One region of the Endozoicomonas sp. ALC013 genome, then DNA from elsewhere that is predicted to be linked to it. Evidence: predicted binding sites of a transcription regulator. Region 1 holds the regulator's gene; each other region holds the start of a gene.
The links. Region 1 encodes FNR, which switches genes on or off when oxygen is low (the NO sensors DNR and NnrR bind a similar motif). Its sites were predicted from a motif close to TTGATNTANATCAA; they were not measured.
Positions count from the first base shown of each region.

Region 2: the regulator FNR is predicted to act here: its motif matches at 1,273-1,286, upstream of frdA (fumarate reductase (quinol) flavoprotein subunit).
Region 3: the regulator FNR is predicted to act here: its motif matches at 1,127-1,140, upstream of ACO6V1_RS08045 (OmpW/AlkL family protein).
Region 4: the regulator FNR is predicted to act here: its motif matches at 4,344-4,357, upstream of ACO6V1_RS17440 (DMSO/selenate family reductase complex A subunit).

Region 1 is NZ_JBLYNS010000030.1:14,275-21,731, forward strand. It holds gene hemN (oxygen-independent coproporphyrinogen III oxidase) at 1-1,364, shown strand, start outside; gene fnr (fumarate/nitrate reduction transcriptional regulator Fnr) at 1,878-2,630, shown strand; gene ACO6V1_RS08130 (adenine phosphoribosyltransferase) at 2,710-3,267, shown strand; gene ACO6V1_RS08135 (hypothetical protein) at 3,403-3,942, shown strand; gene ACO6V1_RS08140 (TraR/DksA family transcriptional regulator) at 3,988-4,317, opposite strand; gene ACO6V1_RS08145 (ankyrin repeat domain-containing protein) at 4,692-6,458, opposite strand; gene ttcA (tRNA 2-thiocytidine(32) synthetase TtcA) at 6,664-7,457, opposite strand, start outside.
Region 2 is NZ_JBLYNS010000009.1:48,806-56,262, forward strand. It holds gene ACO6V1_RS03615 (amino acid permease) at 1-1,124, shown strand, start outside; gene frdA (fumarate reductase (quinol) flavoprotein subunit) at 1,402-3,201, shown strand; gene ACO6V1_RS03625 (succinate dehydrogenase/fumarate reductase iron-sulfur subunit) at 3,211-3,960, shown strand; gene ACO6V1_RS03630 (fumarate reductase subunit C) at 3,960-4,349, shown strand; gene frdD (fumarate reductase subunit FrdD) at 4,369-4,722, shown strand; gene ACO6V1_RS03640 (hypothetical protein) at 4,784-5,092, opposite strand; gene ACO6V1_RS03645 (hypothetical protein) at 5,089-5,508, opposite strand; gene ACO6V1_RS03650 (SDR family oxidoreductase) at 5,639-6,334, shown strand; gene ACO6V1_RS03655 (hypothetical protein) at 6,358-7,017, shown strand; gene ACO6V1_RS03660 (Hpt domain-containing protein) at 7,012-7,335, opposite strand.
Region 3 is NZ_JBLYNS010000029.1:33,376-40,832, reverse strand. It holds gene ACO6V1_RS08050 (universal stress protein) at 85-945, opposite strand; gene ACO6V1_RS08045 (OmpW/AlkL family protein) at 1,215-1,886, shown strand; gene ACO6V1_RS08040 (tRNA-(ms[2]io[6]A)-hydroxylase) at 2,095-2,772, shown strand; gene ACO6V1_RS08035 (ankyrin repeat domain-containing protein) at 2,954-5,209, shown strand; gene ACO6V1_RS08030 (ankyrin repeat domain-containing protein) at 5,422-7,416, shown strand.
Region 4 is NZ_JBLYNS010000110.1:10,467-17,923, forward strand. It holds gene ACO6V1_RS17430 (glycosyltransferase) at 1-623, shown strand, start outside; gene ACO6V1_RS17435 (hypothetical protein) at 765-4,043, opposite strand; gene ACO6V1_RS17440 (DMSO/selenate family reductase complex A subunit) at 4,493-6,922, shown strand; partial or broken gene ACO6V1_RS17445 (DMSO/selenate family reductase complex B subunit) at 6,944-7,457, shown strand, end outside.

The DNA of each region.
Region 1 (7,457 bases):
TGATTCACCGATACAACCACTCAGGCCCGCGTTATACCTCCTATCCCACGGCGGTGCAGTTTGATGGCAGCTTTGATATTGAGAAATATCATCACAATGCCCACTCCAGTGCCAGGGCCATCAATCCCCTGTCACTCTACTTTCATATCCCGTTCTGCTCCCATGTCTGTTATTACTGCGCCTGTAATAAAATTGTCACCAAACACCGTGGGCGCGCCAATAGTTATCTGGAATACCTGTTTCGTGAAATAGAGATGCAGGCAGCACTCTACAGTCAGGAACAGCGGGTCGAGCAACTGCACTTTGGCGGCGGCACACCGACCTTTCTGAGCAGAGATCAGATGAGGGATCTGATGGGCCATATCCGTCAGCACTTCCAACTGACCCAAAGCGATACCGCAGACTACTCCATTGAACTGGATCCCAGGGAAGTAGACTGGCCCATGATGGGCACCCTGAGGGACCTTGGCTTCAACCGAATCAGCATGGGCGTTCAGGACCTGAACCCCAAAGTTCAGCAAGCCGTTAACCGGGTTCAACCTGAAAGCATGATTCAATCCATTCTTGATGCTTCCAGGGTCATGGCATTCCGCTCGGTACACATGGACCTGATTTACGGCCTGCCTTTCCAGACCACCAACAGTTTTATGGAAACCATCGATCGTGTGGCTGATATGGCCCCGGACAGGCTATCCCTGTTTAACTACGCCCACCTGCCCCACCGCTTCAAACCACAGCGCCGAATTAATGAGCAGGATCTGCCTGCGCCGGAAGTGAAGCTGGACATTCTGCATCAGGCCACGGAAAAACTGCTGGATCAGGGCTACATCTACATCGGTATGGATCACTTTGCCCTGCCAGACGATGAACTGGCCATTGCCCGGGAAGAAGGCACGCTGCACCGGAATTTCCAGGGTTATACCACCCATGGTCATTGCGACCTGATCGGCATGGGCGTGTCTGCCATCAGCCAGGTAGGCGACACTTATATCCAGAACAGCACCGATGAAGCCCGGTACTGTGCAATGATCAATGAACAGCAGTTGCCAGTGGTTCGCGGCCTGAAGATGACCGCTGATGACAAAGTCCGCCAGGCAGTGATTACCCAGCTGATCTGCCACTTCAAACTGAACTTCAGCGATATTGAACAGCGGTTTGATATTCAATTCAGGGATTACTTCCGGGATGAGCTGGCAAGGCTGGAGCCGATGAGGGCAGACGGCCTGATCAGTCTCAATAGCGATGGCTTGCTGGAAGTACTGCCAAAGGGAACACTGCTGATCCGTAACATCTGTATGCAGTTCGACCACTATCTCCATCAACCGGAGATGAAAGAGAAGACGCTCTTCTCAAAGGTTATCTGAGTAACACTCCGGAGCAATCACCAGGCTCCGGAGCCCCTCTCCCGCCAGTACCGACAACGACTGATCATCCCGCACAGAACCGAAACCTCTCTGCAGCTCACCGGTTTATCAGAAAAAAACTGAAACTGACGACGACTTGCCACCACTATCACATTGATTTACTTGAAACATAAGTGCAAAATCTGCCATGTCCGTTAAATACCACGAACGAAAATTTAATCCTGTGACATAAGACAATGTCAGATTGATTTTCAGGGATAAAGACACACAACCACCAGGAGCCATGACCATACCATGATCAGGGTCAGCCCTGAGCTTGATAGATGACACGGCAGATGAGAGCTCACCGGAACCACCGCAGTTTATGACGCATTGCTGAAGCAGCACCAAACCCCTACCCTGGGTCTGCCCGGTTGCGTACATACCTGATTTACACTCCGGTAACACTTTTCATACACTTGGTTTTCCATAAACAGTGTCGAATTTCGCCAAATACGACTTTGAGGCCTCTCAATGACGTCAAAGCCCAACGTCCGACAGCCGAGCCATGTGGCCTGCAGAGACTGCAGCCTCAGCTCACTGTGCCTGCCACTGGCACTGAGCATTAAGGATATCGATCAGCTGGATCACATTATCAAGCGTGGGCGTCCTTTGAAAAAAGGCGAACACCTGTTTCTGGAAGGTGACCCCTTTACCAGTGTCTTTGCTGTTCGCTCAGGGGCTCTCAAAACCTACACAGCGACCAATGAAGGTGAGGAACAAATCACCGGATTTTACCTGCCCAGCGAAATTCTTGGCCTGAGCGGTATGGATACGGATACCTATCCGGTGTCGGCCCAGGCGATGGAAACCACCATGATCTGCGAGATTCCTTTTGAGCAACTGGAAACCCTTTCCGATCAATTCCCGGAATTGCGCCGACATCTGATGCGCCTGATGAGCAAGCGTATCCGTGAAGACCAGCAAATGATGATGCTGCTGTCCAAGAAAAACGCCGATGAACGTATTGCCACCTTCCTGATTAACCTGGCCAGCCGTTTTCGTCGCCGGGGTTTTTCTTCCCAGTCGTTCCGTCTGTCCATGTCGAGAAATGAGATGGGGAACTACCTGGGTCTGGCGGTAGAAACGGTTAGTCGTGTATTTACCCGATTCCAGAAAAACGGCCTGATCTCCGCCGTGGGCAAGGAAATCGAAATTCGCAACTCGGTTGAACTCTGTGCCCTGGCCGGGGGAAAAACACTGGAACCGATTGCTACCAACGCCTGACTTTATCCTCTAAAGAAGCTACCCTTTGAGGTGGCTTCTTCCTTTTTATCCATTGACTGACAGCGGCATGCTCCCTCCCATGCATACAAACGAATGTTCATCCGTTCAGGAATATCTGCGAACGCAAATCAGAACCATCGCGGACTGGCCCCATGAAGGCATCCTGTTTCGGGATATCACCACACTGTTTGAAAACCCGGAAGCCTGGCGTAAGGCCGTGGATGTCATGGTTCAGCGTTATGAGAACCAGACTTTTGATCGCATTGGCGCGCTTGATGCCCGCGGTTTCCTGCTTGGCTCGACACTGTCCTATATCATGAACAAGCCGCTGGCACTGTTTCGCAAGAAAGGCAAACTGCCAGGCAAAACCCTCAGTGTCGAGTATGACCTTGAATATGGCAAAGCCGTACTGGAAATGCATGAAGACACCATTAAGGCCGGTGAAAAAATTCTGTTAGTGGATGACCTTATCGCCACCGGAGGCACACTGCTGGCTGGGGATCAGTTGATTCGACAAGCAGGAGCCAGCACACTGGAAGCTGCAGCTATCATCAATCTGCCAGACCTCAAGGGCGCTGACAGACTCAATGCGGCGGGCATTCCAACCTATGCCCTGTGCAATTTTGCCGGTGAGTAAAACCACCCTCAGTTCAGAATTTCAGGGATGATACGATATGTCTCTTAGATCCAGGGTTAATGTCTGGATCTGAGAGCCCCTCCCGCAGTTACAGGACGCACAGACCGGGATCTACCCGGGAAAAGGACTTTGCAAATGGGAATATGCGCCAAGGAACTAAGGCACTATGTTGTTCGCCCCGCACTCAAGCATCTGGGTATGTGGAGCCCTACTGCTGAGAACCTGCTGCTTGGTACCGCAGCCAGAGAGTCCGGGCTTGGTTTTCATCTGAAACAGGCCAATCACCAGGCACTCGGTATCTATCAGATTTCTCCTCGCATGCACCGCAATATCTGGGACCTGTTTCTGGCACCAAACGCTGACTTATCCAGCAAAGTTCGGGGACTGGCCAGCCAGCGGGAGTTTCTTTCCCACCCCCATCATGAACTGGCGACCAACCTGGTTTACGCCACCGCCATTGCCTGGCTTATCTATCACCGCTGCGGTATTCAGATCGAAGATATTGATAAAGAAGACATCACTGCCATGGCCAGATTATGGCAAAAGCACTTCCACAGCAGAAACCCCGGAACACTCCAGAGCTTCTGCGAAAGCTATCAAAAGATGATTATTGAATCAGGCTGCTCCACAGAGGAGTCAACGTACTTTAACCAGGCTGCAGCCAAACCGGCATAACAGGATTCAGCCTGCCTGCTCCCTTATCGCCTTGATGATGCTCCCCTACAACCCCTTGGCCTCAGCACATTGAACACAAAGGTCAGCATAAGGCATAACCTCAAGGCGCTGAACCGGAATTTCCTTACCGCAGGACAGGCAGAAACCGTAATCGCCCTCATTTATACGATCAAGGGCGCGGTTAATTTTACCCAGTTCAATCACCGCCTCGTTACCCAGTGCATCAATAACCTCATCATTCTCCCGTTCCTGCGCCTGCTCAGACCAGTCTGCACTGTTTTTTCGGGAAGCATCCTTTTTAATTTTACCCAGACGCGTATTCAGCTCATCCCTGCGAGCCATCAACCATTTCTGCCACTTATCATGATCTGTCATTTTGCTACCCCTGCACAAAAATACTGTAGAATCCTGCTGTTTATTCTATAAAGAATGGTTGTGTCAAAAGGTCACTCTTTACCATAAAACAACGCCGAAGAACCTTATCCCCACTCACAAAAACGGATAAGGTAATTACCAACCTGCGGCGTACTGATTCTTTCCAAAATCATGAATTCAAATAGTAGATCATTGATACCGTAAACGTAATATTCAGTTTCAATCCGGAAAAACATTTTCCCACCTGGTACATCAATTCAATGAGTTTGATGTGAACAATCTCCGTTCAGCCTGAAGCGGAGTCCAGGAGGCTGACAAAGTCCCTCCTCTTGATCTCGTAACCATTAACAGGCTGAGTGGTCGATAACCAGGCATTACATCACATAAGGCAGTCGTTTCAGCCTGTCGATGCAGGATGTGTGATTGAGCTGTCTGGCAAGTACCAGGGGAGTCCTGCCATGTCTGTTTCTCACCCGATGATCTGCGCCGGCATTCAACAGCATCCTGACAACTTTCAGGTTGCCATTGAATGCCGCCATATGCAGAACGGTATTGCCGTCTTGATCGGGAATATTCAGATCCGCCTTCGCCCGAATCAGCAGGCTGAGGGAAGCATCAAATGAGAAATGAATAAAGGACATATCAACGGCATAGTGCATGGCAGTACGGCCGGAATTATCTTTAACATCAAGCTGAGCACCTACCTGGATCAGGGCTTTCAGGCTATTGCAACGGTGTTTAAGCACAGCCAGATGCAGTGCGGTCTTACCCTCTGCGTTGGTCATGTCAAGGTCGGCATCGGAGCGAATAAACATGCGCAGGCACACATAACTGCCGTAGGTGACGGCGTCGTGTAACACCGTGTTGCCAGCCGAGTCCCTTGCCGAAAAATCCACGTTAGCCTCAACAATGACCCTGACGCACCCAAGATGGTTGCATCTGGTGGCTATGTGCAGTGCTGTCATAACGCTATTGCCGTTGGTAAAGGCCTGGATATTGGCCCCCCTTCGGATCAGGGTTTGCACGCTTTCAAGGTGCCCATGATAAGCAGCAAGGTGCAGGGCATTCCAGCCACAATTGACAAACGCCTCAACGTTGGCGTTGTTATCAATCAGGATTTCCAGACACTCACTATGGTTTCGCATGGCAGCGTAGTGTATCGCCGCTCTGCCAACGGGGGTCACTGCGTCAAGGTTCGCACCTTTATCGGCAAGTAATCGCAGGCAGTGGCCATGACCACCGGTGGCCGCATGGTGAACTGCCACCCGGCCATGCCGGCTGGCTATGGTCATGTTACACCCATTGCTGATGAGAATATCCATTACCGCCCTGTGGCCGGCCTTGGTCGCCAGAATCAGGGGGGTCCTGCCACGGCTGTCCACGGTATCAATAATGCCCGGGTTCCGGGCCAGTATCCTGACACACTCACAACGGCCTTCCAGGGCAGCAATATGCAGTGCTGTTCGGTCATGACTGTCCCTGGTGGCAGGGTTTGCCCCTCCCAGAATCAATGCTTCGGCAAACTGACCGTCTTCCTGCCTGGCTGCCAGATGAAGGGCGGTATGACCATCCCGGTTAGTCAGATTGAGACCCGCACCGGACTGAATCAGAAAATTAACCACATCAAGGTGGCCATTGACCAGGGCAACGTGCAGTGGGGTCATGCCGTTATTGATGGCCGGGACATCCAGCGAAGCCCCCGCTGCCACCAAAGCCCTGACGCAACCCATTTGCCCATTGCTGGCGGCCATGTACAGCAGACGGACATGATGACCTGTATCACCGGTACGAAACAGGGCAAAGACAACACTCGGGTCGAGGGTCAGCAACTGCTGAAGCTGTGCCAGGTTTCCGGAGCGACAGCAACTCAGGGGCATTGACTCGCTGTAAGCTGAGTACTCATAGAGCTTCGCCCCACCCTCTCGCATCAGTGGCAGGGCCCAATTAAGACAGACCGGGCAAGTTCGTCTGGACAACTGTCGGCTGTTAAGCCAGGGGGTCACACATTGCTCGTGATAGCGATGGCGACAAGGGGTAACCACTACCCTGCTGTGTCCAAACAATCCAACCAGACAAATCGGACAGACATCGTTTAATGGTTGCCCTGTCGGGTTGGAAACCGGAGAAATTGAATTTTCCATCAGTATTCAGGTCACCGTGTACCCGGTTGAATTCATGGACAACCGGTGATTTCATAAACACTATTGACAGAAAAATTGTGGACTGGTTCCTGAAAGGCAGCACAGAAGCTGACCTGCCTGCTATTGGCGCACCTTGGCAATCTGATCTGAATTGAACGTTCGCATAGCCTGGCTGCACAGCCTCTCAGCTTGAGAGGCCGGGAAATTAAATAGTAATAATTTTTACCATGTCAATATCGGTATCGATTGGATCAGGAATATTCCCGGAAAAGATCGTTTGATTGTCCTCATGCTCATAGGACTTGCGCTCGCCAGAACGATCCATTTTAAGATCCTTGAAATTGAACAGCTCAGTATCAGCCATCTGGGATGGCGCTATATTTTGCATAGCCGTAAAAATTGACTCGATCCTGCTCGGATTCTTTTTTTCCCACTCAGCCAGCATGGCTTTGATATTCTGACGCTGCAGGTTCTTTTGTGAGCCACACAGGTTGCATGGAATAATCGGGAACGCCATTTGCTCAGCAAACCGTTTGATATCCTTCTCGCGGCAATAAGCCAAAGGGCGAATCACCACGTTCCGTCCATCGTCTGATAGTAACTTGGGTGGCATGGCGGCCAGCCGGGAGCCATAGAACATATTAAGAAACATGGTCTCTACGATGTCGTCCTTATGGTGGCCAAGGGCAATTTTGGTTGCGCCGATATCTTCGGCAAAGGCGTACAAAGTGCCACGGCGCAAGCGCGAGCATAAACCACAGGTGGTTTTACCCTCCGGTATCTTCGACTTAACCACCGAATAGGTATCCCTGTTAATAATATGATAAGGAACATTCAGGCCATCCAGGTATTCCGGCAGGATATGCTCAGGAAAGCCCGGTTGTTTCTGATCCAGATTCACCGCCACTAAATCAAAGGTTATCGGTGCACTTTTCTGGAGACTCTGCAAAATATGAAGCATCGTGTAGCTATCAGCGCCACCCGATAAACAGACCATCA
Region 2 (7,457 bases), on a different contig from region 1:
TGCTTGCTTTGCCGCTGGTATCAGCCAGTACCGGGTTGATGCCGGTTATGATTATTTTTGCGGTGACGGCATTCTTTGCGGTTATCTCTGCCCTTTATGCCTTTGAGGCCAATGTCGCCATCAAGCCTGGCTGTAATTTGTATACCATGGCCAGTAGAACATTAGGGCGGATAGGGAAGGTGCTCTCTGCCATTGCCCCTCTCGGGCTTTTTTACGCATTGATGTCTGCCTACTTTGCCGGGGGCGGATCGTTACTGGCGCAGTACGCTCAATCAGTGGTTCCCGGAGCTTCCGCTCAACTGTGCGTGATATTCTTTGCCCTGATTGCCGGAGCCTTTGTTTATTACAGCACTCGGGCAGTGGATCTTGTTAACCGTATCTTTTTCACCCTGATGATCGTTACTTTTATTCTTGCCCTGATGTCACTGGCACCTTCGGTGCGTTATGAGAGCATGATACATACGGCGAGGGTTGAGTATCTATCGGTTCTGGCGGCACTGCCGGTGATATTTACTTCGTTCGGTTATCATGGTGGCATTCCCAGCATTATCATTTATCAAAAGAAGCAGCTGCAGCATATTCCCCTTATTTTTCTGTTAGCGACCATGATCCCGCTGGTGGTTTATATCTTGTGGCTGGTGGCGGTGATGGGGGTATTGCCCGAAGGCTTATTACTGCAAATCAGTCAGTCAACCGGGGCAACGGCTCATTTAATTTCAGCATTAAGCAGTGATAAAAATGTACACACTATTCTGTACCTGTTTTCTGATCTGGCGTTATTGACATCCGTGTTGGGCGTTGCCCTTGGGCTGTTTGATTATCTTGCCAACTTATTGCAAAGGGCGGATACCCGCATTCATCGGCTGCAGACCGCCCTGGTGACCTTTATCCCACCGGTTATTATTGCCATTATGTTTCCGGATGGTTTTGTCGCCGCCCTGGGTTATGCGGCGGTTGCCCTGGCCATTCTGGCTATCCTTCTGCCTACGGCAATGGTCTATGTACTAAGAAAGCAACCGGCCTATGAAAACCCGTTTCGGGCACCCGGGGGAACGGTTTTGATGTCAACCTGTTTTGTATTTGGCTGTATCATCATTGTGTCTCAATTTATTTCGAGGCTATAGGTTTTTTTGTGTAAGTTAATAATTAAAAGTGAACCTTTGTTAATTAAACAATAAATCTGCGTGCCTTGTAATTTAAGCGGTTGTTTATAGTGGTTGATCCTGTTGGGTCGTCTTGAAATTACGGGTTTTCCGAAATGTTGATTTATTTTTGTTTTATATCAATGGCTTTAATTTCAGGTTTATATAAACTTCAGTTCTAGATTTTTAACCCTTCTCTTATTATTCATTTTGGCCAGTTCGCTGGCTGTCTCTGTTTGGGACCTTCCCGGAGATGGTGGTGAACGGCGGTAGAGGTTTGCGTATGCAGGTCATAAAGGCTGATGTAGCCATTGTCGGTGCCGGAGGTGCCGGTCTTCGGGCTGCGATTGCCGTTGCCGAAAAAAATCCTGAGCTTAAAGTGGCATTGATTTCCAAAGTCTACCCTATGCGGAGTCATACGGTGGCTGCAGAAGGCGGTTCAGCCGGTGTCATTCAGGATCATGACTCTCTGGAAAACCACTTTGTTGACACGGTGGCCGGTGGTGACTGGCTCTGCGATCAGGATGTGGTGGATTACTTTGTTTCCCACGCCACTGAAGAGATGATCCGCCTGGAGCACTGGGGCTGCCCCTGGAACCGTAAGGATGACGGTGACGTAAACGTTCGTGCTTTTGGTGGTATGAAGATTGAGCGCACCTGGTTTGCTGCGGACAAATCTGGCTTCCACATGCTTCACACATTGTTCCAGACGTCCACCAAGCACCCATCCATTGAACGATACGATGAGTATTTTGCCACTGACCTGATCATGGAAGATGGCCGTGCCCAGGGCGTTGTTGCCATCGAAGTGAAAACCGGCGAACCAAAAGTATTTCTGGCGAAGTCAGTGGTGCTGGCAACAGGCGGCTCTGGCCGTATTTTCCGTTTTAACACCAATGGTGCCATTGTGACCGGTGACGGCCATGCCATGGCCCTGCGTGCTGGCGCACCGCTGCGTGACATGGAGTTTGTCCAGTACCACCCAACCGGTCTGCCAGGCTCCGGTGTATTGATGACAGAAGGTTGTCGTGGTGAAGGCGGTATCCTGTTGAACAAGGATGGTTACCGTTACCTGCAGGATTATGGCCTGGGGCCAGAGACTCCGGTTGGTCAACCAAAGAACAAATACATGGAACTGGGCCCGCGTGACAAGCTGTCCCAGGCCTTCTGGCAAGAGCAGCGCAAGGGCCGCACCATTGAAACGCCACTGGGTGATGCGGTACACCTCGACCTGCGCCACCTTGGCGAACAGAAGCTGATTGAGCGTCTGCCACTGATCTGTTCCCTGGCGAAAAACTACCTGGGAGTGGATCCGGTTCATCAGCCAATTCCGGTTCGTCCTGCGGTTCATTACACCATGGGTGGTGTCAGAGCGGACATCAACTGTGCCACCGATCTGGCCGGTCTGTTCGCTGCCGGTGAATGTGCCAGCGTCGGTATGCACGGTGCTAACCGTCTCGGTTCCAACTCTCTGGCAGAGACCGTTGTCTTCGGTAAGGTTGCCGGTGAAAGTGCGGCGGATTTTGCCAGCCAGAACGTGATGTCTGATGAACGCAAATTGCTGGATCAGGCGAAAGCGCACCTGGCAGCCATCGAAAGTCTGCGTAACGCCAACGGTACTGAGAAAGCATCGCACCTGCGTCACGAAATGGTGAAAACCATGGAGGACAGCTTTGGTATTTACCGGGTGGGTGAAGAGATGCAGGCCGGTCTGGACAAGATCTCCGAACTGCGTGAGCGCTTCAAAAACGTCAAGGTGGAAGACAAGAGCAAGGTCTTCAATACCGAACTGCTGCAGGCCTTTGAGCTGCAAAGCTCCCTGATGGTTGCTGAGTGTATGGCCATTGGTGGTGTTGAGCGTAAAGAGTCCCGTGGTGCGCACCAGCGTATTGACGGCTTCGAAGCCCGTGATGATGTCAACTTCCTGAAACACTCCGTCACCTTCTATAACGGTGATGCCAAGCCTCGTCTGGAATATGAAGACGTGAATGTAACCCGCTTCCAGCCAGAAGAGCGCGTCTATGGCGCGGCGGCTGAGAAAAACGGTGAAGGGAAGTAAGGAGGCCCCATGAGTGATAAAACCATAACCATCGAGATTCTGCGTTATAACCCGGAAACCGATGACAAGCCGACATTTGGCACTTTCACTATTCCTTATGTGGAAGCCTGGTCCATGCTGGATGCCCTTGAGCATATCAAGGATGAACTGGATTCCAGCCTGGCTTACCGCTGGTCCTGCCGTATGGCGGTGTGTGGCAGCTGTGGCATGGTGATCAACGGTACACCAAAGCTCGGCTGCGAAACCTTTCTGCGGGATTACTATCCGAACCCCATTCGGGTTGAGCCACTGGCTAACTTCCCGATTGAAAAGGATCTGGTGATTGACTCAGAAGACTTCATCAAGAAACTGGAGTCAGTGAAACCGTACATCATCAATGCGATGGAGAAGCCGATTGAGGAAGGAGTGAATAAACAGACGCCTCAGCAGCTGGGCCTTTATAAGCAGTTCTCCATGTGCATTAACTGCATGCTCTGCTACTCCGCGTGTCCACAGATGGGCTTGAACCCACTGTTTACCGGTCCTGCGGTGATCGCCCTGGGCCACCGCTATAACCTGGACAGCCGTGATGATGGCTATGAACAGCGTACCGAAGTGATTCAGGGCAAGAATGGTGTCTGGTCCTGTACCTTTGTGGGTTACTGTTCTGAGGTTTGTCCAAAGAATGTTGACCCGGCCGCTGCCATCAACCAGAACAAACTGCAGGGTTCTCAGGATTGGGCGCTCTCTTTCCTGATGCCACGTAAAGGAGACAAGTGATGAGTCGTCGCCCCTATGTGCGTCCCATGAAGCGCACCTGGTATATGGATCATCCCTTCTACCGCCAGTACATGATCCGGGAATCCTCCTGTGTATTTGATGGCCTCTATGCCATCAACCTGTTTGTCGGTCTGATGCAGCTGGTCAAGGGTGAAGCCGCCTGGAATAGCTGGCTTGCCTTCCAGGCCAACCCGTTAATGATTCTGTTTACCGTGGTTACCCTGGGTCTGACTATTTACCATGCCGTCACCTATTTCGATATGACGCCCCGCGTTCTGCCACAGCAGATTCGTAAAATGGTAAAAGACAGTGTGGTTAACAAATTGATGTACGTTGGCCTGGCAGTGGTTTCTGCCATCATTCTGGCTGCGGCCACCATGGGACTTTGACGGGGATAGGAGTGGGAACATGAGTAATAAACGCCATATCGAACCTCTGTTGTGGAGTCTGTTTGGGGCTGGGGGTACCACTATCGCCTTTTTCTTTCCGGCCATTATTTTTGTGGTTGGTCTGGGCGTGCCTCTGGAAATTATTCCGGCAGAAGCGCTCTCTTATGAGCGAATGTCTGCGTTCTTTCTGGAGAGCTGGATTGGCAAGCTGGCACTGATGGTGGCTTTGGTGCCTTCTTACTGGGCCTGTATTCACCGTATTTACCACGGTGCTCACGATCTGGGTTTCCACCCGGGGGTTGGGGTAAAAATGGCCTGTTATGGTGGTACGTTGATTCTCAGCCTGGCAACCATTGCTTTATTGCTGGTCTGATCAGGTTTTATGAGGGGGCTGAGTAAGCCCCTTTTTTTGGCATAAAAAACTAGGAAGCTTGTTAAGAGCGTTGGCTTTTTTCCTGAAGATAATTTTGCTCGATGCGCCGTTGATTGCGTGCCTGAGCGATTTTTTCCGCTAATGTCGGGTCTCTTGTCAGTAACTCTTCCTGCTCGAACATCACTTGATTGATCTGCTCGTGAATTTTCTGGGTGATGCTATTGACCATTTGATTACGATTCGCCGCGGTTAGCGAGTGTGTCTGGATAAAGCTGTCCACCGCCATTCTGATCATGGAACCCAGCGGGCTGTCATGTTCATCGGACTTTTGGAGAATAAGATCGAGACTGCCCAGGTTTTCGAGTGTCATGATGTGAGTCCTGCGGTTAGGTAAGTAGTGGTTCCCTTTGCATAGAGTCTCGCAAAGTGATTGCATATTTGCTGATGAATCTCTTTGGGCAGAGGACTGACTGTTTTTATTGCGGCCAGAACTTTTTCCAGTTGGTCCGTTGTTTTACAAGCAAGAATTGCGGGCAGAACACCGCCCCATTGGCCTTGTTCTGTCAGTGCTTTGATCATTTCCAGATGATCAGGTGATAAAGACTCAACCTGACGTTGGCCAACGGCCAGATTGCTGGTTGCGTTAGCAGTTCTGTCCGATTGGGGAGTCGCCCGGGTTTCACTGACCTCGCGTCCTCTATGACTGGCTTTGTTATTAGCAGGGGAGGGGCCCTCTTGTGCAGGTATATAAGACGTCTGGTTGTCGCCAGTTATTTTTGGAGGCATCTTTTCCATCCCCGGTTTGCCATCATAGAATGTTTTGTAAGTTTTTTGCCTTGTTTACGAGTAAGATAATTTATCGGCGGCTTCAGCTTTATTTCTACCGGAAGCTGCCAGTTTATCCGGGAGAGTCTGCATGCAGAAAATAGTGGTGGTGACCGGCGTTAGCCGGGGGCTGGGTCTGGAACTGTGTCGTCAATATCTTGCGCAGGGTGCCAAGGTTTATGGTTGCTGCCGCTCTCCGGAACAGTCGCAGAAACTGCTGGAGCTGAAACGCAATGCTGGTTATCAGTTTGAGCTGGTTCCCCTGGATATTACCCAGCCCGGAATGATCCATAACCTGCAGTATGTGATTGAAGAGCCCATTGATATCCTGATCAATAATGCCGGAATTTATGGCCCTTTCGGTCTGTCTTATGATGAGGTGACCGTTGATCCATGGATGGAGGTTTTGCGGGTTAATTCGGTGGCCCCGATGATGGTTACGCAGGCACTGGTGGAAAAAGTAGCCCAGAGTCATGAGAAAAAAATCATCATGATGTCTAGTAAAATGGGCAGTATGGGGGACAATCAGAAAGGCGGGAGTTATATCTATCGCTCTGCCAAAGCCGCATTGAATGCGGTGGCTAAAAGTCTGGCTATTGACCTTGCCGGGGAGGGTATCAGTGTCGGTGTATTGCATCCGGGCTGGGTCCAGACGGATATGGGGGGCGTAAATGCTCCGATTGATACGGAAACTTCAATCAGGGGCGTGCGCAAGGTTATTGATCAACTTTCTTTGAAAAACAGTGGCCAGTTCATCAATTATGATGGATCCGTGATTCCCTGGTAAGTTGATTAACCGGTAAAATTTGCATGCAATCTATTGTTCAATCGCTACACTTTTTTGCCCGTTATGGCTTGAGCCTGACGGTTTTGTTTCTATTGTCTGCTATCCCCTCTGAAATCGCAGGCTTTTACCTCCAACAGTCTTTTGCTGGCAATAGCGAGATAAGTGGTGGGTTTGCAGATCTGTTTGCATCAGTGTTGATAGAACCGCTGGCCACGGGGGCAGCGATTTTCTTTATTGAGAGTCGTGATCAGGGCGAGAAGCTAAGCCTTTATGACAGTTTAATAAAGTCGGCGGGTATCTATTTTCCGTTGGCGACCAGTTACCTGATCGTGTTTGTATTAGTCATGCTTGGGTTTAGCCTCTACCTGATACCGGGATTTTATCTGCTGTACAAACTAATGTTTGTGGAGTTTCGGGTTGCCCTTAAGGGTGAGCCTCCAGTGGAGGCTATTCAGGCAAGCTTTAATCAGACGAAGCAGCAGTGGTCCCTGTTATTACTGCCTTTTACTGTATTGCTGTTCACTCTGCTGTTCTCACAATTCCTTATTAGCTATCTATTGACGAGCCCTGAGAATGTACTGTGGTTACAGGTTATTGGTGGTGTTCTGGAAGCGCCCTTTATGGCGTTTGCCGTTGTGGTTGGCTTTCGGCTGTTCAGCTTGACCAGTCAGCGGCCTTTATAGTTTGGGATATAGGGCTTCGATACTGTTAAACGTATGCTGCAGTTCAAGAAAAAGAGGGTCATAACGTTCCGGTTCCACTTGTTGGCCTGACTGCTCCAGGTCTCCGGCAAGTATTGCCAGTTGCTCCGCCCCGACGATTGCAGCACCACCTTTAATCCGGTGGGCAAAGTTGACAATAAGGGGCGTTTGCTGATTGTTGACCGCTGCTTTCAAATTCAGGATGTCTTCCCGGGTGCTCTGAAAAAATGTTGATAACAACTCTTCCAGCAGGACTTCATCACCGTCGGTGATTTGATGTAAATTTTCCAGATTGATCATAAAAACTTCCTGTACAAATTAAAGATAAATTAGTTTTTCGCCATTAAGCGCCAGTGCTTTAGTCAGCAGCCTGTTCCATAACGGATGTCTTTACCGGTGTTGCGATAAACAGGCCTGAAAAG
Region 3 (7,457 bases), on a different contig from region 1:
AGTTTTTAGCCGCTTTATCCGGTTTCGTGACTGAATTATTTTGAAGTGGCTGCCAGGATGGGGGCTGGCAGCTATGGTGTCGGCTTATTTACCCAGTTCGCGCTCCAGTGGGATCATGTGATGTTTTGGCTGCAGTACCAGAATATCGGTTTTGACCTCGGAGATCAGCTGTTCGGCGGTATTGCCAATAGCCAGGGCGCTGATGCCGGTTCTTGCGTGAGTGCCAAGAATCAGAAGTTTGGCATCAATGTCTTGCAGCAGCGCGGGGATCATGGTCTCGGTTGGACCGGGTTCAATATGGAAATAGTCTTCATTGAGATTGAACTCCCGGGCATATTCCTGACAATGCTTTTCGTAGTAGTCCTTGTCAGTCCGTCCATCACCGTGATCCTGAATCGCCAGCATCGTTGTCGGGTAAGCGGTGGCCAGATGCAGCTCTGATGAGAACTCACTGGCGATGTCCGTCGCATATTGCAGGATCGCCTGGTTAAGAATGCTGTGATAATGGTCTCTCGGGTCGGCGTTAATGGCCGCGAGGATTTTGCCTTTAGTCCAGTCACTATTATCCTGCACCAGCAGTACAGGAACCCGGCAGCGGCGGAGGAGGCTCCAGTCTTCAGGCGTAGAGAAGGCTTTCTTGAGGGCGGTGATTAACTTGGCATCTTTGACTACCAGGTGGCAGCGTTCCATCTGACGCACATGGATAATGGTTTCAATAACAGAGCCATTCCATGTTTCATGCAGATAAACCTCCTGACCCTCAGACATCAGTGGCTCAGCCAGTGCTTCCAGGCGAACCATTGATTCACCATCGGCCCTGGGGTTTGGCGCAAGAATATGCAGGGCAGCACCGGTTACCCGGCAGATCTGGCTGGCCCGTTCAAGGGCAAGCTGCTGTTCCTTTCTGGTATCAACAACGGCCAGAACCTTGGTAATTCCACGCATAATGTTTCCTCTCTTGCTGAATATTCTGCTTGTTATAGTTCCATCATGCATGAGCGGAACTGATGTTTTTATGATCTGGGTCAATAAAATGCTGTGCAGTTAGGAGTATGTGGAATGTTATTCCATGAATATTTGTATTTATAAAAGAGATCTTATGGAAACCGTTGTGTTTTTTGAAGAATTGATCTGGGTCAATAAATGTGCTGGCGAACTTTATATAATAACAGCATATTACATTTCCGGTTGATAAATAACAAAAAAGGTAAGGAATGAAAATCAAATCGCTTTCTCTCGCTATTATCAGTGCAACTGTATTGCTATCTGGTGCCGCACAGGCCTATGAGGCTGGTGACTTTATTGTTCGTGGTGGTCTGGCCAGTGTAAATCCTGATGTGGATAGTGGAAATCTGTATGTAGCAGGGGTCGAACAGCCTGACTCAAAAGTGGATGTCAATAATGAGACTCAACTGGGATTATCATTGACTTATATGATTCAGGATAATTTCGGTATTGAGTTGCTTGCAGCTACTCCATTCTCACACAAGTTGCAGGGTAAGGGTGGGCTTTCTGGTCTTGGTGATTTCGCTGAAGTAAAGCACTTACCACCTACTTTGAGTGTTCAGTATTATCCAATGGGTAATGCGTCAGCGTTCCAGCCCTATTTTGGCGCGGGCTTGAATTACACTATCTTTTTCAGTGAAAAGTTTGTTGGTGCTGGTTCGAATGCTGGTTTTCGGAATCTGAAGCTGGATGACTCCCTTGGTCTGGCGGCTCAGGTCGGTTTTGATTACCAGGTTGCTGATAACTGGAGTGTGAATGCTGCCGTCTGGTATATGGACATAGATACAACGGGTACTTTCACAGATGGCTCAAATGATTACAAAATTGATGTATCTCTGGATCCCTGGGTATATATGGCCGGTGTAGCATACCGTTTCTAAAGCCATGGCAATAAGTTGAATAAAAAAAGCTGTCAGTTGTCTGACAGCGTTTTTTATTCTGCGCATTGGTGAATCTGACCTTTGTAGCTTCAGCGTGCTTTATGGGTCTGCTTGATCTCCTGCTTCATAAGAAAAAGACATTGATGCCTCACTTTAACGCCCTCCTGTCGCTCGTGTTACCATGCTGGCTCAGCCAGGTGAGCCAGTTATGACCAATATTTCGCCCATTCTTGAATTCTTACCCTGTCCAACCCCTGAGGCATGGATTGATGAAGCGCGCAAACCAGAGAATCTTGCGGTGATTCTGGTTGATCATGCCAATAATGAACTGAAGGCCGCTCAATCAGCGATGGCGATTATGAGCCGTTATCGCACCGGGACGTTCGGCCGGGGTAACGGTCGCTGTGAACAGCAGAAAGGTGGGCTGCAACTCAGAATAGAAGATCAGTTAAGCCTGCTGAACAAAATGTCCAGACTGGCCCGTGAAGAGTTGCGGCACTATGAGCAGGTTCTGGCCATTATGGCACGCAGGGATATTCCCTATGTTCACCTTGGAGCCGGTCGCTATGCGGGGCAGTTAAGTGCTGCCATCAGAACGTTTGAACCATTCAGGCTGGTCGATACCCTGGTGATGGGGGCGTTTATTGAAGCCCGTTCCTGTGAGCGTTTTGCGGCACTCTCGCCATGGCTGGACGATGAATTGAAGAAGTTTTATCAGTCATTATTGAAGTCTGAAAGTCGACATTTTCAGGACTATCTGGCATTGGCAGAGGCCATTAATGGCGGGTCAGTGGCTGACCGGGTGGCGATATTCGCCGGGATTGAACAGGATGCCATTGAGTCTCCGGACAAACTATTCCGTTTTCACAGTGGTGTGCCTGTCTGAGAATATTGGTGCCAGGGGCTTCGCCGCTGTGACGACTGTCCGTAAAACGTGATAGACCGGCTCTGCATTGTCGTGGTTTTAAAATCTCTAGCCGTCTTTGCTTGTAAATAAACGTACGGGGGATAAAAAAAGGGAAATAAATGTCCAACAGGGCTATCGAAAACTGAATTGGAATTACAAAATGTATAGTGCAGTTTCCAGTCCTGATAGCCAGAGCACTTTCGCCGGTACAACTCCCTCTGGCCCTGATGCCACGGATAAGTCGTTAGCCCTTGTTCTTCCTGCCTTGCCAAAAGAAACTTCCCTTGCTCACAACAGCCCTGTCCCCGCCGCTGCCCTGACGGAAAGAACCATCGCACCATCAGGGCATCATAACCCACTCCCCTTGCCGGAAAACTGGCAATGGCAATTTGTCTCTGGAATCCTGAATGGAGAAATCGAGGCCATTTCAGGATTGCTTCAACAAGGTGCAGATGTTAATAGCGACCTCTCCAGCCAGATTGCAAAATTGGCTCAACAACCTGTCAACATTCATGGGACGCCCCCCTCTGTTACAGTCCGCCTGGGCAAGACTGCCGGACTGGGGGCTCTGTGCACCCCGCTCTGGCTGGCAGCCGGGGCTGGCAAGCTTGAAGTGGTAGAACTTCTGTTGTCTAAGGGGGCACTCCCTGACGCCAGGGACTATCGCTTTGCACCTCTTGAGATGGCAGCCGTTGCAGGGCATCTGGATATAGTCAGGGTCCTGCTGGAATATAAGGCAGACATACAAGCTGGCAGTACCACAGGTGTTAATTCTCCACTGTACTGGGCCGTTCATGCTGGCCATCAGGATGTGGTGGAGTTTCTGGAAATGAACGGTGCCCATTTGCAAGTTGGTTGCCCGGGCATGGATGCTCTGATTCACGAATCAGCCAGAAGGGGATCGACCAATTTAATAGAGTATCTGCTCAATCTCGGCGAGGACATTGATAACCACAGTATCGGTCAGCATACCCCGGTTTATGCTGCGGCAATCAATGGCCATTTTGAGCCGGTCAAGTTACTGCTTGAGCGAGGTGCCAACAATAGCCATGGCGAAACCGGTGGCAAAACCTTGATCTGGGCTGCCTGTTACAGCGGCAACCTCCAAATGGTCAAATATCTGCTTGATCAGGGGGCGGACATCAACGCTGGCGGCGGTAATACCTACCCCTGGACAGAACCCCACCCCATTGAGGCTGCTGCTCATTCTGGCAATTGCCAACTGTTGGCGTACTTGCTGGAGCATCAGAATCTGACTATCAACACCCCCGACCTCAGCGCTACTCTGTTCCGCCACGCTGCTGAGGGAGACAAAGTGGTGATGATGGATTACATTGCCAACAGGGCAACTATCAACATTAATGAAACGGGTTGCGATTCCCCGATCTCAGCAGCGGCTCGCAGTGGCTCTATCGAAGCGGTGAAGTGGCTACTTGAAAAGGGTGCAAACATTGAGGCCAACTGCTCAGGCCCACAAGCTCCACTGTGTCAGGCTTGCGCCCGGGGGCACTTTAAACTGGTCAAATTCCTGGTCAGCAAGGGCGCAAGACTTGACGGCAATACAGGGTTGGATTCGCCAATCTATTTTGCGGCCAGAGCTGGCAGTATTGATACCGTGGCATACCTGCTTGACAGGGGCGTCAGCGTCAATGCCGATGCTTCAGGTTTTCGTACCCCTATCTATATAGCAGCGCAGAAGGGGCTTGTGGAGATGGTGGAATACCTGCTGGATAAAGGCGCAGAGGTTAATGCTAATGTTATTGCTGACGAAAGTCTCCACTCGCCTATCTTTGGGGCTGCATTTAATGGGCACCTTGAGCTGGTCAAGCGTCTGGTTCATAAATCCGCAGCAATTGATGCAGGTTCTTTGCTTTTTGGTGCCGCCCTGGGAGGTAACTGCCCCATACTGGAATACCTGTTTGAAGAGAACACAATACTGCAGCGTATCGAACTGTCACACTTTTCAGGGGCACTCATTCAAGCGTCTTTTTATGGCCACCTGAACGCAGTAAAGTACCTGCTCCGCGCATTCGAGACCCATTTCAGTACTGCCCCCAAGCCTGACATCTCTAAACCGCTCTGGATGGCGGCCCAAAGTGGGCATGTTGATGTGGTGAAGTATCTTGCTGGGCTGGGGGCTAACGTGAATGTGGAAAGCCAGAACTTTGGCAGCGCGGTTTGGACTGCATCAAAGTATGGTCATCTGGATACCGTCATGTACTTGCATCAACAGGGTGCCGACATTCACTACTCAAACCCTGCCAACAATACGGATGTACTTTCCATAGCGGAGCAAATGGGTCATCAGGATGTTGCTCAATACCTGCAGCAGCTTAATCATTTTTCTCCCAATGACCAGCAGTCTTTGTCGGAAACCCGGGGAGCACTTTTCCTTGATGAGTCAAAAAATGAGTGAAATCCGATTTCACAGCGGGGTGCCTGTCTGAGAATATTGGTAGCAGAGTCTTCGCCGCTGTGACCACTGTGCATAAAACTTGATAAACCGGCTCTACATTGTCGTGGTTTTAAAATCTCTGGCTGTCTTTGTTGTTAAATAAACGTCTGGCGGATAAAAAAAGGGAAATAATTGTCCAACAGGGTTCTCGAAATCTGAATTGGAATGACAAAATGTATAGTGCAGTTTCCAGTCCTGATAGCCAGAGCACATTCGCCGGTACAACGCTCTCTGGCCCTGGTGCCAGGGATAAGTCGTCAGCCCCTGTTTTTCCTGCCTTGCCAAAAGCGCCTGCCTGCAATCGCGCTGTCCCCGTCACTTCCCTGACGAAAAGAGCCATTGCACCATCATGGAATCATAACCCACGCGCCTTGCCGGACAACTGGCAAAGACAATTTGTCTCTGGAATCCTGAATGGAAAAATCCTCGCCATTTCAGGATTGCTGCAACGGGGTGCCGATGTTAATGGCGACCTCTCCGAGCAGATTGCAACATTGGATCAACAACCGGTCAGCATTCACGGGACGTCCCCTTATGTTATAGCCCGTCTGGGCAGGACTATTAAGATGGGGGCTCAGTGCACCCCACTCTGGCTGGCAGTCGGGGCTGGCAAGCTTGAAGTGGTAAAACTTCTGCTGGCTAAGGGGGCACTCCCTGACGCAAAGGGTTCTCTTTATGGACCTCTTGTGATGGCGGCCGTTTCAGGGCATCTGGAGATAGTCAAGGTTCTGCTGGAATATAATGCAGACATTCAGGCTGGCAGTACCACAGGTTTTATCTCTCCACTGTACTGGGCCATTCATGCAGGCCATCAGGATGTGGTGAAGTTTCTGAAAGAGAACGGTGCCCGGTTGCAAGTCGGTTGCCGGGGCATGGATGCTCTGATTTACCAATCGGCCAGAATGGGATCGACCAATCTAATCGAGTATCTGCTCAATCTCGGCGAGCACATTGATAACCACAGTACCGGTCATCGTACCCCGGTTCATGTTGCGGCAATCAATGGCCATTTCGAGCAGGTCAAGTTACTGCTCGAACGAGGTGCAAACAATAGCCATGGCGAAACCGGCAGTAAAACCTTGATCTGGGCTGCCTGTCGCAGCGGCAATCTGCCAATGGTCAAATATCTGCTTGATCAGGGGGCGGATATCAACGCCGGATGCGGTAACACATACTCCCAGACAAACCCGCACCCTCTTGAGGCAGCGGCCCATTCTGGTAATGTGCAACTGTTGAGGTTCCTGCTTAGGCACCTGAATCTGAATCTTGACACTCCCCACCTCAGCGCCACTCTGTTCCGGCAAGCGGCTGAGGGTGGCAAGGTGGTGATGATGAATTACATTGCCAGCAGGGCAGCCATCAACGTTAATGGGGCGGGTTACGATTCCCCGATCTCTGCTGCGGCCCGCAGTGGCTCAATTGAAGCTGTAACGTGGCTACTTGACAGGGGGGCAGACATTGAAGCCAATTGCTCAGGCCAGCAAACTCCGTTGTGTCAGGCCTGCGCCGGCGGGCACTTTGAACTGGTCAAACTCCTGCTGGAAAAAGGCGCAGATATCAACGCCAACGTCACGCTCGATACGCCTGTTGTTGAGGCTGCATCGAAGGGGCACCTTGAGCTGGTCATGCTTCTGGTTCATAAATCCGCAGCAATTGATGCGGATTCTTTGCTTTTTGTCGCCGCCCTGGGAGGTCACTGCCACGTACTGGAATACCTGTTTGAAGAGTACACCATACAGCAGCTTATCAAACCGTCACACGTTTCATCGGCGCTCATTCATGCGTCAAGTCAAGGCCACCTGAAAGCGGTAAAGTATCTGCTCAGCGCATTCGAGACCCATTTCAGTACTGCGCCCAAGCCTGACATCTCTGAACTGCTCTGGAAGGCGTGCCAAGGTGGGCATGTTGATGTGGTGAAGTATCTTGTTGAACTGGGGGCTGACGTTAATGTGGAAAGCCGGAACTTTGGCAGCGCGATCTGGACTGCATCAGATTATGGTCATCTGGATACCGTCATGTATCTGCATCAACAGGGTGCCGACATTCGCTACTCAAACCCTGCCAATAATACGGATGTACTTTCCATTGCTGAGAAAATGGGTCATCTGGATGTTGTTCAATATCTGCAGCAATTTAATGTGACCAGTAGTCTCCGCCGAAAACCTTAGGGCGTTTTCCATCGATAAGTCAAAAATGAGTGACATCCGAT
Region 4 (7,457 bases), on a different contig from region 1:
TCAGAGACCTTTTCTTTGCTGGAAAATTGCCTTTAAAGCCACCATTGAATAGCAAAGGATGTGTGAACCCAGTCACTAAAAACTTACCAATTGTTTTTTTTATGGGCAGGCCTCATTTTGAAAAAGGGACAGAGCATGTACTGAATATGGTAAAAAAACTGGATTGCCTGTTTTTTATTGTTTCTAACGGAACAGAAAAAGATCCATTTATTCAAGCTATTCAGGAAACAAAAGCAGCAAGAAATAACCTCGTTTTACTTACTAAAAATCAAGAGCATAAGCAACTCTTAATGGCTGTTGCGGACTATGCCGTTATTCCTTCTCTGGCTGAGTCCTTAGGCTTGATTGCCGGTGAATGTCATTCTATGGGGCTGCATGTAATCAACTCGGATGTAGGGGGACTGCCTGAGGCGTCACCTCCTTGCGATGAATGCAGAACAGAAGTTCATTCAAATGCGGAGTATGGCCATTATTCAGAAGATACAAATAAAGCATTCCTCCAGGCAGTTAGTGAAAAGTTAAAAGCCGGAAGGCCCAGATCATCTCACATTGTTAGGCATGCCAGTTATTTCCATTCAATGGAGAAATTTACTACTTCAATAGAAAATGCTCTTTCTAATTAAACGTATTTCTTTAATCGTGTGGCAATTCCAGCCTTCAAAGGCTATTGCCACTCTATAGCAACTTGTCTGAGCAAAAACGAACTGGCTGCCAAGCAGGGTATCCTGTGTGCATCTTCAGTCATCATAAGCTTCAAACTCAGATCAGTACCTGCCTTGGTTATTTTCAGGCAAGGTAACAGGATCAGCCTCGTCATCATACTCTGGTGGCAGCAGCAAAAAGTTCCTTGCAAGTGTGGAATTGGGCATCATTTGGTAAAAAATTTTCCCGTCATGTACGCTCGACTTCACAGAATAGCCGCGCTCACTGAGCAGTCGGGCACCCGGAGAGTCCGGCTGCCGGAGCATCTGCTCCAGTTCAGATTGTTCCAAGGTACCAACAGAGGGCAGGATGGCCTTCTGCTGCAGTCGTATCGTCTCAGTTTCCAGGGCATCCCGGATGTCAGCCGACATAAGTTTTTCCAGCCCGGGTTGGTTCGCCACCACGATCATCTTTTCTGCCAGGGTCATTGCTTCGGGTAACCGGACTTGTCGAAGTTCCCCTTCATTGTGCAGGCGTCGATAAGCGCCACCGGACCCGGTATCCGGATCCCAGCAACCAGGCGGTTGGTGATCTGTACTCCGCCGGTGGTGTTTTGTGAAGCAAGGTGAAATACCGGCTTTCTCAGCGATAGCGAACCGAACCAGATCGTTCAGGCACTCACGCAAACACTGATAGGGGTCCGGTGCCTGCTCAATCAGTAATCGTCGTTTATGGTTATCAACCGGGAGATGGTATCGACTGGTGAACGGATTGGGCACCTGGTGATGCCATCCCCCGGTAATGCTGGCCAGATCCCGAAAGCTCAACATGACTGACTGGATCAGCAGGGTGAAGTCCGGGTTGTTGACCACGGACAGCAGTTCAATCTTTTCTGGCTGAAAATAGCCATCATGGATCATTTCACTGGTGTCAATTTCTGCTGAGTCCGGTGTCAGCCTGATCGTCGGAAAGTCCTCCCGTGGTGGTTTGACCCGCAGGATATCCACAGTATCCCCAAAGCGCAGCACCTGACGCAGCAGTAACTCTTCCTCTGTGCATTGGTGGTCAGGAGTAAACGACGGATTTTCAGCATCCATCATTTTGCAGTTTTTGTTTCTCAGGGCGCTGGCCACCAGGGTAACCAGCTGCCCGGGGTACTGTTGCAACCTGGTCATATCACGCTGAAACAGTTCTGCTGCCCGCAGCTCTTCAACATTTTTATGCTCATCTTCAGCGACAGCATCGTGGTAGAGTTCGGCAATGGGTAGTAACTCTTGCAACTCAGGATGCTTCAGCAGTAATTCCCGGAATGGCTTATGAAAGTCGGGCAAAACCTTACTATCGATGAGGAATTCGGTGGCCAGCTGTGCGCGCAGGGCGTGATCCAGTCCGTGCCATTTGCGGTAATAGGGTTTTATGCCCTTCGCCAGGATGGTTTGTGCCCTGTTGGGATGGGGAGACTGGTAATAATACTGACCGACTTTCAGGGTAATTGACTTATAGCGGCCATCAGGCAGGATTTCCATGCCCTCAAAGGTTGGCGGTGATGCCAGAAAATTCACCAGCCAGTCCGGCTGCCGTTCTCCTTGTTCCTTTCGCCGGACCACAACGGCAGGCTTACAAGTGTAATATTCCCCCAGAAAAATACTCAGCCTTTGATCAATGGTTCGATTGAGCGTCGCTGTACTCTTTAAATGCTCACGTAACTGTTCATCACTGTATCGCCGGGTTGAAAATCTATTTTCCAGAAATTCTTTAACTGCATGCCCATAAACCGGTTCATTGGTAAAAAAGCGATCATAAAACTCCTCGCCAAGCAGTCCAACAGCCTTTTGACGTAGCTCTGAACTATCCAGCTGCCGGTGATTCAAATGCTCGTGCAATGCTGTCCTCAGGATCGATACTCTATTAGCTATCATATAGTGTTTAGTAACGGGGCCGTCCCCATCATTGCAAAGAAGTTCCCACAGCACCTCGTTACGAATGGTATTGGCTTCATCGTCGGTCAACAGATTCGCCCGGAGAAAATGATTGGCAGATGTTAATATTTCAAGATGATCTGCAGGCTGGGTTGATGTTTGATAATTGAGATAGATTCTTGCGCCGTAAGCGATGAGCAGGCAACACACCAGCGGATTACAGTGGACAGGTGTTGATTCCTTGTACCCTAATAAATAGGGAACAAACAATTTGTTATTTAATAACTCCCGGCAGATGACCGCTTGTGCGGCAAAGGTGGGTTTAACCTGCTCGAAAATGTAGTCCCAGCTAGACTGCTTGTCGTGTATCTCGAAAGCATAATACAACCAGGGAAAGTGTTTATGAAACGGGGTCTGCTCAAGCAAAGCTTCCAGTAATATATTCGGTAAACCCACTTTGCTGTTGACCCCGTCCACCCGGGCTGGAAGTTCGCTTAAGAAGGTTGCTGAATCACAGTTCTCGATGGCTGTCAGGATGGCTTTGATGTCGGTGCCAAGTGCCTTGACACTGGCTGATACCGTGCTGACCTGCTCCGGAATATTTTTCAGCAGCTGCAGAAATCGTTCACCACCGGACTGACTCAATAACTGGTAAAGCCTGAGTTCCTGTCCAGTGAAGTTGACATATTGAGAGAAGGCACGGATGTTTCGCCGCAGCATTAGCGCTTGTGTACGGCTGATTTCCACCGGGGGAGACAACACCCCCTGATAACTGTTGTACAGGCACAGTTTTACAGGCTCACGGAACTCATCACCGGACGCGTTACCTTTATTTTGCTCGAGCGTCAGAATATTGCCCATGACTTCTTCAAGACGGCGAAAAGAAAACTCCCTGGTAAAGTCCAGAAGATAGCCATAGTGCATGCGGTCAAAATTAATGTGACAGAGAATTTCCGGATATTTGCCTGCTTCTTTAATGATCCATTCAGACGGTTGGTGCAGTAAATAGCCATTTACACCAAGGTGTCCTGAGGTTAAAGGTGATTTGCTAAACAGGGAGTGCTTTCTGTGGTAACTCTCTGCTATTTTCTCTTCCAAAACATGCCAGCTGGTAATTTTCTTGGTGTATGTGAACCTGCAGCACGGTTCCCCCGAGGGATTCGAACAGACATCTTTTTTATAAGCCCAGAGCATATGGCAACCGGGCGCAGGTTTCAGAACCGTAATGATCTGGTCTGGCCTGGTGCCAAATTGATCCGGCCGCCTGGCTTCTATTGCATATTGGGCACCGGGTGACAATAAACTCACTGGCCTGTATTGATCGCCTGAACCGGCAGCTTGTAACGCATTGACAACACGAACCATCATTCCGCCAAACTGACCGAATGCGGCAACAGGATTGTATTCCTCTTTCTTGCCGCCTGTCGGTGGTGGATGAAATCCTGACGAACCAATGCTTGCTTCCGCCTGAGGTATGGACATATCAAGGGTCTCAATGAATTTAAAATCGTATATCGGACTGCACGGGAGTAAGGCTCCGCCTGAGTAAAATGAGCACAAACTTCAGACACCGAAAATATCGAAAGGTTCCCCGTAATCTGGCAGCCCGGGCAGGTGCCATGCAAAGCACAGCGGCGGAAGTACCGCCGCAGCCATGTCACCGAAGTGGCAGTGCAGTTTTGTCCTCAATAATCATGATCAATTACAGGGTGCGCCGTGCTCTGTAGCGTGCTCGAATAAGTTCCTACCCTCTTCAGTAATTGCCTCAAACCCGGCAAAAAATTGATCCAGGTCAATCGGTTGTTTGTTGACCAGCTCGTATTATCAGCACTATTTCACCAGTTCATTATTTGTACAGAGATGCATTTTGTCAGGGGTAACACTACCTGTTTGTGTGCTGGTTTCCGGTTTTAGTGATAACGGTAAAATAAATGAAGAAACTTCTCGATAGTGCGCTGTCGTCTGTCATCAAGCGAAGAACGTTTATCAAGTGGGGGGCTGCTGCGGGGAGTGCCGCTGTTGTCGCTGGCAATGCGTTGCCTCTGAAAGCCATGGCAACGGATTCAACGCAGGCAAGAGCCGCTGGAGACAAGGTGACCTGGTCTGCCTGTATGGTGAACTGTGGCAGCCGCTGTCCTCTCCAGGTGCATACCAAAGATGGCGTTATCACCCATGTTGAATCGGATAACCGGGGCGATGACGTATACGGTGATCATCAGATTCGCGCCTGTCTGCGCGGTCGCTCCATCAAGCAACGGGTATACAACCCTGATCGTCTGAAATACCCCATGAAGCGGGTTGGCAAGCGTGGCGAAGGCCGATTTGAGCGCATCAGCTGGGATGAGGCGCTGGATACCATCGCCAGACAGTTAAAGTACACCATCGATACTTACGGTAACGATGCGATCTATTATCAGTATGGCTCCGGAACCCAGGGCTATAAAACCGACGGTCCTTTTGCCTCCAAGCGCCTGCTGAATATGCTCGGTGGCTTTCTGCCTTATTACGGTAACTACAGCTGGGGACAGATTCAACGTGCTCTGCCGTTTACTTATGGCGGTGGACGTCCAGCGGCGTTCGGTAGTTTCACCAGTGAAATCGCCAATGCAGAATTGCTGGTCATGTTTGGTTACAACCCGGCAGAGACCCGCATGAGTGGCGGTGGGGAAATCTACGAGCACATCAACTCGGTGAACAGCAAAAATGTGCGTACCATCATCATTGACCCGCGTTATACCGACACCATGCTGGGCAAAGAGTCTGAGTGGATTCCAATCCGCCCGGGGACCGATGCTGCCCTGGTAGAAGCCATGGCCTGGGTGCTGATCAACGAGAAGATGGTGGATGAAGCATTCCTCGAGGCGTTCTGTGTTGGCTATGATGAAAAAACGCTGCCAGCCAGTGCACCGAAGAATGGCCACTACAAAGCGCACATTCTGGGCCGAGGTGCTGATGGCATCGAGAAAACCCCGGAGTGGGCGGCAAAAATTACCGGTATTCCAGCGAAAAAAATCATTCAGCTGGCCCGGGAAATTGGCAGGGCCAAACCTGCCTACATTATTCAGGGTACCGGTATTCAGCGTCAGGCCAACGGTGAACAGGCGAGCCGTGCCATCTGCATGCTGCCAATTCTGACCGGCAATATTGGCCTTGCCGGCACCAACACCGGCGAAATGCCAGGAAACTATGGCTTCCCGGTGAAAACCCTGCCCATGGGTACCAACCCGATCAAGACGGCGATTCCATTCTTCAAATGGACAGATGCGATTCATCGTCACCATGAAATGACGGATAAGACCGATGCTCTGCAGGGCGGCACGTCACTGAAGAATCCGATCAAATTCATCTGGCAATATGCGGGCAATATCACGGTTAACCAGCACTCTGATATCAACCGGACCAAAGAGATCCTGTCTGATGAGAGCCTGTGTGAGTTTATCCTGGTGTTTGAAAACCATATGACACCTACCGCACGGTTCGCGGATATTCTGCTGCCGGATATCACCACCATTGAAAATTATGAAGTGGCCAGCAACGGCTATGCCTCGGGCACTCTGGGCGCGGTGATTCCGCTGGTGCCTGCTATTGCCCCGATGTACGAGTGCCGCAGTGCATACGACATCTGTGCAGGTATTGCCAAACGCTTTGGTCTGGAAGCGCAGTACACAGAAGGCAAGACCCATGAGCAGTGGGTGGCGGAACTGTACGAGCAGATGCGTAAAGAACAGCCTCAGGTGCCAACACTGGAAGACCTGCGTCGTGACGGTCCCTACAAACAGCTGGCACCGAAGCATATTCGCATCGCTCTGGAAGGTTTCCGTAAGGATCCTGTGAACAATCCTCTGGGAACCCCATCCGGGAAAATCGAAATTTACTCCGAACAACTGGCGACCATTGCCGCCGAGTGGGAGCTGCCGGAAGGGGATGTGGTGACACCGCTGCCACAGTACGTCACCACCTGGGAAAGCCATCTGGATCCTTTGACTGAGAAGTATCCGCTGCAGCTGATTGGATTTCACACCAAGGGCCGTGTGCACTCCACATACCACAACGTCGCTTTCCTGCGTGAAGCAGTGACCGATGCCGTGTGGCTGAACCCGGCAGATGCACAGGCCCGGGGAATCAAAGATGGCGACATGCTGAAAGTCTGGAATGACCGTGGCGAGACCCGGGTTCCGGCTAAAGTCAGCCCCCGGATTATGCCGGGTGTTGCTGCCCTGGCCGAAGGTGCCTGGTACGCACCGGGTAAAGACGGTGTTGACCGTGGTGGCTCATTCAACGTGCTGACCACTCAGCGCAGTACGCCGCTGTCCAAGGGTAACCCGATGCACACCAATCTGGTTGAAATTGCCAGGGCATAACAGGATAGGAATTAAAGTTCGATGAAACAATTGGGATTTTATGTCGACACGGCCAAGTGTACGGGCTGCAAAACCTGTCAATTGTCGTGCAAAGATGAGAATGACCTGAAAGTCGGTGTGAACTGGCGCCGGGTCTATGAATACGGCGGTGGTAGCTGGTTTCAGAACGAAGACGGCACCTACGCCCAGGACGTGTTTGCCTATTACACCTCCATCAGCTGTAACCACTGTGCCAAGCCAGCCTGTACCAAGGCCTGTCCAACCGGTGCCATGCATAAGCGTGACCAGGATGGCCTGGTGGTAGTTAACGCCGACGTCTGTGTTGGCTGCCGTTACTGTGAAATGGCCTGCCCCTATGGCGCACCGCAGTTTGATGCCGAGAAGAAAGTCATGACCAAGTGTGATGGCTGTTTCGACCGGGTTGAGCAGGGCAAGCAGCCGATCTGTATCGAATCCTGCCCGCTGCGAGCCCTGGATTTTGGTCCGATTGATGAGCTGCGTGCCAAATACGGCACGGAAGCGGATATCGCGCCAC